Regions from separate parts of the Pseudoalteromonas sp. S4492 genome, predicted to be linked through region 4. Evidence: predicted binding sites of a transcription regulator. Region 4 holds the regulator's gene; each other region holds the start of a gene.

Region 1 (3,194 bases), on a different contig from region 4:
TCAGCTCGGCTAAGCAATTTTTAGAGGGCCTACGTAAAACATTTGAAACCAGTCAAATAGCTTATCGAGAACATCGTATATCGGTTACTGCTAGCTTTGGTTTAACCAATTGGCAACCAAATGACAGCTTTGAAAGCTTAGTAAACCGCGCAGACAAAGCTGTTTATGCAGCGAAGAATAATGGTCGTAATCGCATAGAAACCAACAGCCAAAACAAGGAATAAATGACTAGGGACACTACGAAAACAAATACCTTTCTATCAATCTTGTAAATTCGAACTCTGCCACTATAATTAGCTCGTGCTTATACTTAACTTGCAATATGTAGTGCTATGTCTTTAAAAGTATTATTAAATTTTAAATTAAACTGGGTGTTTTTGTGCGCCAGTTTTTGGTTTTTTTCCCTACCAATTCAGGCTAAATATGTGGTGGCTGTTGTGGGTAAAACTAAAAACGATAGCTTTTATCAGCAAGCTTTTAAAGGCTGTGAGCAATTTGCAAAACAGCATCTCGATTTTGAATGTATTTACGACGGCCCCAAAGATTTTCAAGATATTCGCACGCAAGTATTAGTGATCACCGATCTTGTTCGCAGAAATAATATTAGTGGTTTATTAATCGCAACCACAGATTCCAATTACCTTGTTGAAAGAGCATTAAAAAAGTTACACGATAACCAGATCCCAGTGATCACTTTTGACTCTGATCTGCTTGAGGAAGATCAGCAGTACCGTTTAGCTTATGTGGGTACCAATAATTTTGATTATGGTGTGGCCTTGGGGAACGAATTAAAAAAATTCACCAACAAGGCAAATAATCAAGTGTGTATTCAATCAGGGCATTCAACAACGCCTAATTTAAACAAGCGTATTGAAGGCGTTCGCTATGCCTTATCAGGGCAAACAGAGAAACGTTTAAGCGGTGAAAATGGCTGGAGTGAATTTGACCGTTGCCCTTTATATAGCTTAGGTAAGCGAGGGGTGTCACTCGGTCAACTCGACAAACTGCTTAACCTTGAAAATCCACCACTATTTCTAGCGGTAGCCGGTTTTGCTCAATTTAACCCTAACTATGCAAACGTGATTGCTAAACATAAACAACGTATTGCCAATCAAGAAGTGGTGATTGTTTCTGCCGATACTGAGCAAATGCAATTAGCAGTATTACAGCAAGGATTATCATCGGCCAATATTGGTCAAAACCCTTTTGAAATGGGCCGACTTTCTGCCGAGTTGATGTATCAATACCTCACTAAAGGTGAACGCCCAGCTAAGTCTCACTATTATTTAGACTTTCATTATTGTCAGCAAAGTAATGCTGGCACTTGCACCGTTAATCACTAAAACTTTGATCTCACTAAAGTGCAATTAACTCGATAAGCGCTAGACTTACCACAACTTGATTAATTGTAAGGATGTAGCCATGACACACCTAGTTAGTGATTTGATGACGCCAGACCCATTCGCCATTAGCGCGCAAAATACCCTGCATGATGCTCATAATCTAATGAAAGAGAAAAATGTCCGTCATATCCCAGTGATCAATGAGCACGGTGGTTTAGTTGGCATGTTAACGCAAAAAATCATGATTGCTCAGGTAATGAATATCATGGCTAATTACAGCGCCAGCGCTCTTGAACGCAAGGAAAAGCAAACCAAAGTAGTTGATATTATGGCTACCGATTTTACCAGTATCTCGCCAGAGCAACCGCTACACGAAGTTGCTAAGTTTTTTGTTGAAAACCGTCATGGCTGCATGCCGGTGGTTGATAAAGATAACAACCTAGTGGGAATTCTAACTTCATCAGACTTTGTTCGTTTAGCGGCGGCATTACTTTCTTAACTCGTAACTTTGTATCTGCACACTGAATTTTTTACAGAAGGTGTGCAGAGTTTTCATACTCCCTCATAACCACAACTACTCCAGCCCAAGATAAAAATCAAATTAACCATTTATATTCAACACTTTATAGTTTTATGATTATCAGGCACAACGCTTGCTTCTATGTAATTACACATGCTTTTTAGATTAAAAGCGAAAGGAAATTTACAGATAATCTCGGAGGAGTAATGAGTAATTCATCATCAAAAGTCGCAGAATTTACAGCACCTGGTGTTAAAGACCAAGCTGCAGCGGACACGATTGCTATTCTAGACCAGCGCATGGTCGCTTTAATCGATTTACACCTCACTTTAAAACACATTCATTGGAATGTTGTTGGCCCTAATTTTATTGGTGTACACGAAATGCTTGATCCACAAGTAAGCGCAGTGCAAGAGATGACTGACACGATTGCAGAGCGTATCGCAACCATGGGCGGCGTACCTGTTGGTACACCTCAATCAATTGTAGAACGCCGTACTTGGCAAGATTATTCAATTGGTAAAGGCTTAGTGACTGACCACCTAACAGCGCTTGATAAAGTGTATAATGGTGTTAATAAAGACCACCGTGCAGCTATCGATAAGCTTGGTGAGCTAGACCCTGTTTCTGAAGATATGATCACAGGCCAACTGGCTGACTTAGAACAATTCCAATGGTTTGTTCGTGCACATATCGAATCGTCTACCGGCGAATTGAAAGGTTAAACCCCCTAGGTCTATCCGAAGACCCCTTGCCCAGCATTTGCTGGGCTTTTTTATGCTTTGTTACAACCAACCTTTATGTTTAAAGAACAAGTAAGGTGCAAAGCCAGACAGCAACATAATGCCAATTGCAAACGGGTAACCCCATGCCCATTGCAGTTCAGGCATGCTGTTAAAATTCATCCCATAGATACTGGCGACAACGGTCGGCGGTAAAAACACCACTGAGGCAATAGAGAAGGTTTTTATAATTTGGTTTTGTTCGATGTTAATAAAACCCTGAGTCGAGTCCATTAAGAAATTCACCTTATCAAACAAAAATGTACAGTGAGACATAAGGGTATCAATATCGAGTACAATTTCACGTAGTGATTCGCGATCTTCTGTCGGCGCTCCTAGATGGCGCAGTAAAAACGAGATATTCCGGCGCGTATCCATCAAACATAAACGAACTTTACCGTTATTATCTTCAAGGCGCGAAATTCGACTAACAGCTTCTTCTAAGTCTGAGTCATCCTCTTCAAGTACATAGGCACTGAGTTTTTCTAACTGGTGATGCATGTCTTCAAGCATATCAGCGTGGTTTTCGACTTTTTGGTCAAATAAAGT
Region 2 (3,194 bases), on a different contig from region 4:
GAGCCGGTATTTTCTCTTACGGTTGCTTCATTTGCTGGTGATGAAATACTAACGTTAAATTTGACTGGCATTGCGCTTGGGGCGCTATCAAGTATGCTGGTGTCGGTAGCTGGCATGGTCAGGTTTTGGGTGTTCATCTTTACTTCTGTCGCACCAGGTCGTGGTGTATCAGAAAATACTAAAACGCCGTTCTTATCTTTCCAAGAATAGACTTTTTGCGCTGCGCCATAGCTAAAAAAGCTTAGAAAAATCAGCGATAGTACCAATAAAGTTGTGCTTTTCACCCTGCAACCCTGCATTTTTTAATCTAACTAAAACTGTAGAGTAGAACCCGCTCAATTACCATTAAAAAAGCCCGCGGAGCGGGCTTGAGAACACACATTTATTATCTTTAGATAATTCTGCTACAGCGTATTACACGCTGTAGTACATTTCGAACTCAACTGGGTGAGTTGTCATGTTAAGTTTTTCAACTTCTTTGCCTTTTAGCGCGATGTAAGCATCGATTAGGTCATCAGTGAACACGCCGCCAGCTTTTAAGAACTCACGGTCAGCGTCAAGTGATGCTAGTGCTTCAGATAAAGAAGATGCAACTTGTGGGATCTCAGCTGCTTCTTCAGCAGGTAGATCGTATAAGTCTTTGTCCATTGCATCGCCAGGGTGGATCTTGTTTTTGATACCGTCAAGGCCAGCCATAAGCATTGCAGAGAACGCTAAGTATGGGTTAGCTGTTGGATCAGGGAAACGTACTTCGATACGACGTGCTTTAGCAGACGGTACCACTGGAATACGGATTGAAGCAGAACGGTTACGTGCAGAGTATGCAAGCATTACTGGTGCTTCGAAGCCAGGTACTAGGCGTTTGTATGAGTTAGTTGACGCGTTAGCGAATGCGTTGATTGCTTTAGCGTGCTTGATGATACCACCAATGTAGTAAAGTGCTTCTTCAGAAAGACCAGCGTACTTGTCACCAGCGAAGATGTTCACGCCATCTTTACCTAGTGATTGGTGACAGTGCATACCAGAACCGTTATCACCAACGATTGGCTTAGGCATGAAAGTCGCTGTTTTACCATATAAGTGAGCCATGTTATGGATAACATATTTCATCTCTTGGATTTCGTCAGCTTTTAATACCATTGTATTGAAGCGAGTTGCGATCTCATTTTGACCCGCAGTTGCTACTTCGTGGTGGTGAGCTTCTACAACTTGACCAAGTTCTTCAAGAACTAAACAAGTCGCTGAACGCCAATCTTGTGATGAATCAACAGGTGAACACGGGAAGTAACCGCCTTTAACACCTGGACGGTGACCTTTGTTGCCACCTTCGTAGTCTTTATCAGAGTTCCATGAAGCTTCGATGTCATCGATTTTGTACATTGAACCAGACATGTCTGATTTGTATTTAACGTCGTCAAATAGGAAGAACTCTGGCTCTGGACCAAATAAAACAGTGTCAGCAATACCAGTAGAACGCATGTACTCTTCAGCGCGTTTTGCAACAGAACGTGGGTCACGCTCGTAACCTTGAAGTGTTGAAGGTTCAACTACGTCACAACGGATGATTAGTGTTGCTTCTTCAGAAAATGGGTCCATTTTCGCAGACTCAGGAACAGGCATTAATACCATGTCTGATTCGTTGATACCTTTCCAACCAGCAATTGAAGAGCCGTCGAACATTTTTCCGTCTTCAAAAAAGTCTTCATTAACTTGATGATGAGGAATAGAAACATGCTGTTCTTTACCTTTAGTATCAGTAAAGCGTAAATCAATGAACTTAACGTCATTTTCTTTGATAAAATCTAAAACCGATTGTGACATGTGTCCTCCAATTGTTGGGTTTTATTTTTGCTGCATTATTGCTTTTGACTTATATAAGCTGGTTTCGTGCCATGTTTTTAACGCATTGTTTAGCCTTGTAAAAAGTAAACGCCTTCTGGTTTTGTTAACTTTTTTTGCACTAATTTGGTGCGTAAAAAGATCATTCTGGTGCGTAAAAAGTGCGACTGCGATTTGCACAATAATTGCGCATGCCAATTTGTCTGTTGTAAACACGATTTAGTGCCAAAATATGGTTCAAAAACTAAAATTTCGCCAGTTTTGAGTTCAGATTCACTTTAATTTTCATAAATTTGTCATTTATAAAACAGATACTTATAAAAAGCCTGAAGAAAGTTTATAAATTTATATTGGATAAACTTTCATCCATGCCATTATTAAGGGATAATATGCGCCCTTTTAAATCCTATGCTGGGACATCTGGTGAAAATGCAGGTGAGTGCGTAGATCTTGCAGGATCAATGAGATTCAATTTCTCTGAGAAAAAATATGAGCATCGAAAAGTTAAGAAATATAGCGATTATCGCCCACGTTGACCACGGTAAAACAACTCTGGTTGATAAACTGCTTGAGCAATCAGGCACATTAGAAACGCGCGGCGGTAACGAAGAGCGCGTAATGGACTCAAACGACATTGAGAAAGAGCGTGGTATTACCATTTTAGCTAAGAACACTGCTATCTCTTGGAACGACTACCATATCAATATCGTAGACACCCCAGGACACGCCGACTTCGGTGGTGAAGTAGAACGCGTACTTTCGATGGCTGACTCAGTATTACTACTTGTTGATGCTCAAGAAGGTCCAATGCCGCAAACGCGTTTCGTAACGCAAAAAGCATTCGCACAAGGTTTAACGCCGATTGTTGTAATCAACAAAATCGACAAACCAGGTGCACGTCCTGACTGGGTTATGGACCAAGTTTTCGACTTATTCGATAACCTAGGTGCAACTGACGAACAGTTAGACTTTAAAGTAATCTATGCATCAGCTATCAACGGCTGGGCAACAATGGATTTAGACGAGCCATCAGATAACATGGAACCAATGTTCCAGATGATCGTTGACGAAGTATCTCCACCGGATGCAGATCCTGAAGGTGCTTTCCAAATGCAAATTTCTCAGCTTGACTACAACTCATACATCGGTGTTATCGGTGTAGGTCGTATCAAGCGTGGTACTGTTCGTCCTAACCAACAGGTTACTGTTGTAAGCGCAGACGGTACTAAGCGTAACGGTAAAGTTGGCCAAGTAATGAGTTACTTAGGTCTTGAGCGTCATGAAGCAGAATCTGCTGGCGCGGGTGACATCATTGCAATCACAGGTCTTGGTGAGCTGAAAATCTCAGACACTAT
Region 3 (3,194 bases), on a different contig from region 4:
GCGCATGATTTCACGCTGCCCTGGTAAAAATACTAAAGCACTGCCCGTTTGCTCACTAAGCGCCTGTTTTATTAGTGCAGGTATGTCATCGAGCCAACGGCTTTCGTCTTTAAGTGGAATATACACTTCATCAATGGGGTAGCTTCGTCCTTGTGATGAAATAATCGGACAGCTGAAAAACTCACTGTAACGATCGCCATCTAAGGTTGCCGACATCAGTAAGATTTTTAAATCATCGCGAAGTGCCGCCTGTGTTTCGAGGGCAAATGCCAAAGCCGTATCTGCGGCAATTGAGCGCTCATGAAATTCATCAAATATAAGTAAATCAACATCACTAAGCTCTGGGTCATTTTGCAACATACGCGTCAGCATACCTTCAGTGACAATTTCGAGTTTAGTTGTAGAACTTACTTTTGATTCGCCACGAATGCGTAAGCCGACACTGTCACCGACTTTTTCATTCTGCTGACTTGCCAAATACTGGGCAATATTGCGTGCGGCCAGTCGTCTTGGCTCTAACATAACAATGCGTTTAAAGTGACCTTCGCGCATTAGGGTAAGAGGCAGCCATGTCGATTTACCCGCTCCCGGTGGCGCTTGCAATAAAGCCATTGGGTTACTCTGTAATGTGGTTAACAGGGATTGATAAATATCTTGAACTGGCAGCACGTTAGGTATCTCTTACTTTCTTTTCGCGCATTGTATCAAAAAACTAAAAATTGCGATGGCTATAGGCTTATTTTCTATCTCGGGCTTTAGAAGTGAAAACATTGCATTCTGCCAGTTTAGACTTATTCTTGATTAAACGACCAAACAAAAATCAGAATAAGGAATTAACTTGTTCAGGATTTACACCCGTATTTTAATCACCTTGCTACTTTTAGTTTTCCCGTTTCAAAAAGCGTTTAGTCAGCAAAAAATTACGGTTGCACTTGGCAATACACTACCACCTTGGGTGATGGTTGAAGACAACACAGGTATTATTCCTGACTTACTTCGTGCAACACTCGGTGTTCACGGTTATCAAATACACTTTGTCTACGTTCCCTATGCAAGGCGGATCCCTTTGTATACTGAGAACTTAGTTGATGTTGTGTCTGATATTAATGAAAAAATTATCGAAACCCATCAAATGAGCGGTTACTTTTCAGATATTGCTTACAGCTACGAGAACTTCGCTTTTAGTCTGGCCAAGCAAAACCTGCAGCTTAGCTCTATTGCACAATTAAAACACTTTAGTGTTCTTTCATGGCAAGGTGCAAAAGAATTACTCACACCAGAATATCAAGCAATGGCCAGAGAAAACCCACAATACGCAGAAACCTATGATCAACTTGCACAAGTACAGCTTTTGTATCGAGAGCGCTACGAGGTGATCCAGATGGACGGTAAAATTTTTGATTATTATCGAGCGTTAATTAATATCAATGACGAAATTGATGTCTCTAAACCTGTACAACGATTTGCGTTATTTGGCAAAAATCCCAGTGGCTTTTTATTCCGAGACGAAGCCTTAAGAGACCAGTTTAACGAGAACTTACGTAAACTAAAATCAACTGAAGAATACACGCGGATAATCAATCGCTATACATCTAAAAGCCACTAAGTATCTAAAAACTAGCGCAACAGAAAATATTACAGGCTGATTCTAAAAACTACGTAGTAATTGCAAACTTTTAAATTCCACTCATTATATGTAAAAGCATAAAACAACTATAAATCAATCAGTTAATAAATTCGCCAAGTTGGTACAGCGATTGCTATTACTAAGATGAATGTTTAACAAAGTAAGGAGATTATGATGAACAGCGATCGTTTAGAAGGCAACTGGAAAGAGCTTAAAGGTAAAGCACAACGTAAATGGGGTGACCTTACCGATGATGATTTAGATAAAATTGAAGGTAGCCGTAAAGAGCTGGTTGGTAAACTTCAGCAAAAATACGGTAAATCGAAGAAAGAAGCTGAGCGTGAAGTCAGCGACTTTGAAAAAAGCCATTAATTTGAGCAATCAATAAAGCCGCTAATTGCGGCTTTATTTATCAAGCCGGCTCATGCTTCGCTAAATCAACTTCAGCAACCGTTTGATTTTTACCTTGCGATTTAGCGCGGTAAAGCCGTTTATCGGCAATGTTCAAACAGTGATCCACGCTCTCATCAGCAACGCGCACGTACAAACCAATACTTAAGGTGACATTAAAACGATGCTGGCCGCTCGTAAATGGCTTTTCAGCAAGCTTCTTATGGATTTTTTCAGCGACTTTTCTGGCTCTAAGCTCATACCCTGTTGGGATCACAATTAAGAACTCTTCGCCGCCCCAACGGGAAATAACATCTTCTTCTGTGCACACTTCTTTAAAGACATCAGCGAAAAATATTAGCACCTCATCGCCCACTTGATGACCGTAGGTGTCGTTGATTTGCTTAAAGTTATCAACATCCATCAGCAAGAACACAGCCCCTTCGCAAAAGCGCTTATCTTGCAAGCACTCAGTTGCGTAGCGACGGTTAGCGAGTTCAGTCATCGCATCAGTACGTGCAAGCTTTTGATTAAGCTTAAGTTGTTCCATTAACTGCAAACTGTATTTGTTGCGGTAATATTCGTAGAAGCCACCCAAAATACATAAAATCGAGAAACACAGCATGACACGTGTAGGAAAATAATGACTCGGATAACTGTAATAACCAAATTGATCGGTAAAATAGAAAAGCACCGAGATAATACTGGCAAGCAAGATAAGATCGAACGCTCCGCGCTTTAAGCCACGAATAAAAAAGGTCACAGGAGATACGATAAACAACCACAATGGCCCCGTGCCATTACTACCTCCTGATACGATTAAAAAACACATCATCGAATAGAGAGCGTACAGCATAAGTACTGCTATGGTTTCGTCACGATTTTTAATAACGAAAGGTGAGGCAAACACAAAGCCGCCAATAATCAATAAATAGCTAAGGGCATGGTATCCATCTTGATAGCTGGTGATCGCCATTAAAAACGAAGTGATCGAACCAATAAATGCAAAAACACGTAAAAATCGTGCTTTATCTTTGTCGCTTGCATTCACTGTATCAATCACAATTTCACCTTAGATTTCTTGATCAATCTCAACAATACCAATCCGCAATAATACTTAATCATTTTGAGGGATTAAACCTGTCGCTACCTGCGTTAAAAATTTCTGATTTACGAC
Region 4 (3,194 bases):
CGAATTTAGCATTCAACATATCCGTGACAGCCAAGGTATGGCGCTGTCAGGTGGCGAACGTCGCCGCGTTGAAATTGCTCGCGCATTAGCCGCAAATCCTAAATTTATCCTTTTAGATGAGCCTTTTGCTGGTGTTGATCCAATTTCAGTGTTAGATATAAAGAAAATTATTGAGCACCTAAAAAACCGCGGTATTGGGGTACTCATTACTGACCATAATGTTAGAGAAACCCTTGATGTTTGTGAAAAAGCCTACATTGTTTCTCATGGGGAGCTAATTGCATCAGGCACACCTGAGCACGTATTAGCTGACCAAACTGTACGTGATGTATATCTAGGCGAGCAATTCAGGCTGTAACCATTACGCCACCGACTAGAGCATCTGCTAGACTTATAACAATGACAATAAATCGATAATTTTTTAACTGTCACAGCACAGTCATCGATAACTTAAAAAGGATTGTTAGGGATACATGAGGCAATCATTACAGCTGCGCATGGGCCAGCAACTTACAATGACTCCACAACTGCAACAAGCGATTCGTTTGTTGCAGCTCAGTACATTGGATCTCCAGCAAGAAATTCAAGAAGCGCTTGATAGTAATCCCCTACTTGAAGTGGAAGAGGCTGATTACAACGAAGAAAGTATCGGTAAGAATGAGCAAAAAGCTGAATCTGACGATATGCAACTAAGCGCGTCTGCAGAAGAAGCACCTAGCGAATACGAGCAAGAAAGCAGTGACGCCCTCAATAAAGACACCGTAAGTGATGACTTAGCAATGGACGTCACGTGGGACGAGTACATGAGTGCTGCCCCATCAACATCATCAGGACCTATGCCTGAAGATGAGTCTATTTACCAAGGCGCATCAACTGAAACCCTACAAGAATACCTAATGTGGCAATTACAGCTCACGCCATTTAGCCCAACTGACGAAGCGATTGCCGTAGCCATAGTAGAAGCCATAGACGACTCAGGTATTTTAACGATCAGCTGTGAAGATATTGTCGAAAGCTTTAATCAAAATAACGATGAAGAAGAAATCGAACTTGATGAAGTTGAAGCGGTCTTAAAAAGAATACAATTATTCGATCCTGTTGGTATTGGCGCGCGCAGTTTACAAGAATGCCTGTGTATTCAGCTTCGTCAATTTGACGCTAGCACACCATATTTAGCTGAAACTAAAATGGTTTTATCTGAGCATATCGAATTATTAGCGAGTCGCGACTATCGCACTTTGATGAAAAAGACTAAGCTTAAAGAAAATGAGCTTAAAGAAGTGATGACGCTTATTCACAGCTTAAATCCTAAGCCTGCGGATAGCATAGTACGCGAAGAGTCTGAGTACGTTATACCTGATGTATCAGTGAAAAAAGTAAAAGGTCGCTGGGTGGTTGAGTTAAACCCAGATTGTATGCCAAAGATTAGAGTAAACAGCCAATATGCGGCTATGTCTCGCTCAGTAAAATCGAGTAGCGACAGCCAATTTATTCGCTCTCACTTACAAGAAGCAAAGTGGTTTATTAAGAGCTTAGAAAGCCGTAACGATACGTTATTAAAAGTAACCAACTGTATCGTTCAACAACAACAAGCTTTCTTTGAGCACGGCCCTGAAGCGATGAAGCCGATGGTGCTAAATGATGTTGCTGAAATGGTCGAAATGCATGAATCGACAATTTCACGTGTAACAACGCAAAAATATATGCATACCCCGAGGGGTATTTTTGAGTTGAAATATTTCTTCTCAAGCCATGTCAGCACCGAAAATGGTGGTGAGTGTTCTTCTACGGCAATACGCGCTTTAATCAAGAAGTTAGTGGCCGCAGAAAACTCAGCTAAACCATTGAGTGATAGTAAAATTGCAGATATATTGGCTGAGCAAGGAATTAAAGTAGCTAGACGTACAATTGCAAAATATCGTGAGTCTCTAGCAATACCTCCGTCTAATCAGCGCAAGAGTTTGATTTAGACGTTTTACATAGAAGGAAAAATGCTTATGCAACTAAATTTAACTGGTCGTCATGTAGAAATCACTGATTCATTAAGAGACTATGTAAACACCAAGTTTGCGAAACTAGAAAGGCATTTTGACCATATAAATAATGTTCATGTCATTCTAGATGTAGAAAAATTAAGCCAAAAAGCAGAAGCAACTTTACATGTAAACGGAGGCGAATTGTTCGCTTCTACAGAACATCAAGATATGTACGCAGCCATTGACTCACTGATCGATAAGCTTGATCGCCAAGTCATTAAACACAAAGAGAAATTAGCTCGACATTAAATTATGAAACTAAGTTCACTTACTAACCAGGACTGCAGCAAAGCTGCGGTCCTTTTTAATAGCAAAAAAAGAATTCTTGAATATATCAGCGAACTGGCCCACCAGCAGCTTCCTCATTTATCGCAACAAGATATCCTAGATGCTTTGCTCAACCGAGAAAAACTAGGCAGCACCGGCATCGGTCGCGGTATTGCTATTCCCCATGGTCGAATGAGCGGTGCCGATGAACCCCATGCGTTTATCATAGTGAGTGAATCACCCATCAATTTTGATGCTATTGATAACCGCCCGGTTGATATATTTGTGGCACTCATCGTACCAGATGGTGACTGTCAGCTTCACCTAAAGACCTTATCAACAATTGCTGATAGACTTAAAGATAAAGAATTTTGTAAACAGTTACGCAGTGCTACAACCGATCAGCAACTGTTTCAGGTCATATCAGCAGAGGCATAAATGGAATTAATCATTATCAGCGGTCGCTCAGGCTCAGGTAAATCGGTCGCTTTACGAGTACTTGAAGACTTAGGCTATTATTGCGTTGATAATATTCCAGTGAATTTGCTGCCTTCACTCGTACGTAGCGTATCTGATAATTACGATAAAATAGCAGTCAGTATCGACGTACGTAACTTACCGAAAGAGCAGCAAGAATTTAATGATATTCTTGAATACCTACCAGGGTTTGCAAACCCAACGCTATTTTACTTAGATAGTGATGATCAAACCCTGATAAAGCGCTTTTCAGAAACACGCCGCTTACATCCATTATCGATTGATTCTTTGCCACTCGATCTTGCTATTAAACAAGAAAAAATATTGCTCGATGTGCTGATCACCCGCGCTGATTTTATGATTGACACCACCGATTTGAGTGTTCATCAGTTAGCTGAATCAATTCGCGAAAAG

What was found. Region 4 encodes sigma-54, which starts transcription at its own class of promoters, with help from an activator protein. Its sites were predicted from a motif close to GTTGGCACGNNNNTNGNNT; they were not measured.
Region 1: dps (DNA starvation/stationary phase protection protein Dps) is a predicted target of sigma-54. The motif match lies at 1,984-2,002, and genes of this name have one in related genera.
Region 2: glnA (glutamate--ammonia ligase) is a predicted target of sigma-54. The motif match lies at 1,877-1,895, and genes of this name have one in related genera.
Region 3: CWC28_RS19630 (CsbD family protein) is a predicted target of sigma-54. The motif match lies at 1,745-1,763, and genes of this name have one in related genera.

What each region holds. Positions count from the first base shown of each region.
Region 1 is NZ_PNCP01000033.1:31,885-35,078, reverse strand. It holds gene CWC28_RS09815 (GGDEF domain-containing protein) at 1-224, shown strand, start outside; gene CWC28_RS09810 (substrate-binding domain-containing protein) at 438-1,343, shown strand; gene CWC28_RS09805 (CBS domain-containing protein) at 1,423-1,842, shown strand; gene dps (DNA starvation/stationary phase protection protein Dps) at 2,070-2,588, shown strand; gene corA (magnesium/cobalt transporter CorA) at 2,649-3,194, opposite strand, start outside.
Region 2 is NZ_PNCP01000038.1:11,202-14,395, reverse strand. It holds gene CWC28_RS11990 (DUF4124 domain-containing protein) at 1-284, opposite strand, end outside; gene glnA (glutamate--ammonia ligase) at 415-1,821, opposite strand; gene typA (translational GTPase TypA) at 2,329-3,194, shown strand, end outside.
Region 3 is NZ_PNCP01000068.1:56,449-59,642, forward strand. It holds gene hrpB (ATP-dependent helicase HrpB) at 1-669, opposite strand, end outside; gene CWC28_RS19625 (substrate-binding periplasmic protein) at 839-1,606, shown strand; gene CWC28_RS19630 (CsbD family protein) at 1,802-1,999, shown strand; gene CWC28_RS19635 (GGDEF domain-containing protein) at 2,040-3,080, opposite strand.
Region 4 is NZ_PNCP01000019.1:93,127-96,320, reverse strand. It holds gene lptB (LPS export ABC transporter ATP-binding protein) at 1-358, shown strand, start outside; gene CWC28_RS05965 (RNA polymerase factor sigma-54) at 474-1,970, shown strand; gene hpf (ribosome hibernation promoting factor) at 1,998-2,285, shown strand; gene ptsN (PTS IIA-like nitrogen regulatory protein PtsN) at 2,289-2,741, shown strand; gene rapZ (RNase adapter RapZ) at 2,742-3,194, shown strand, end outside.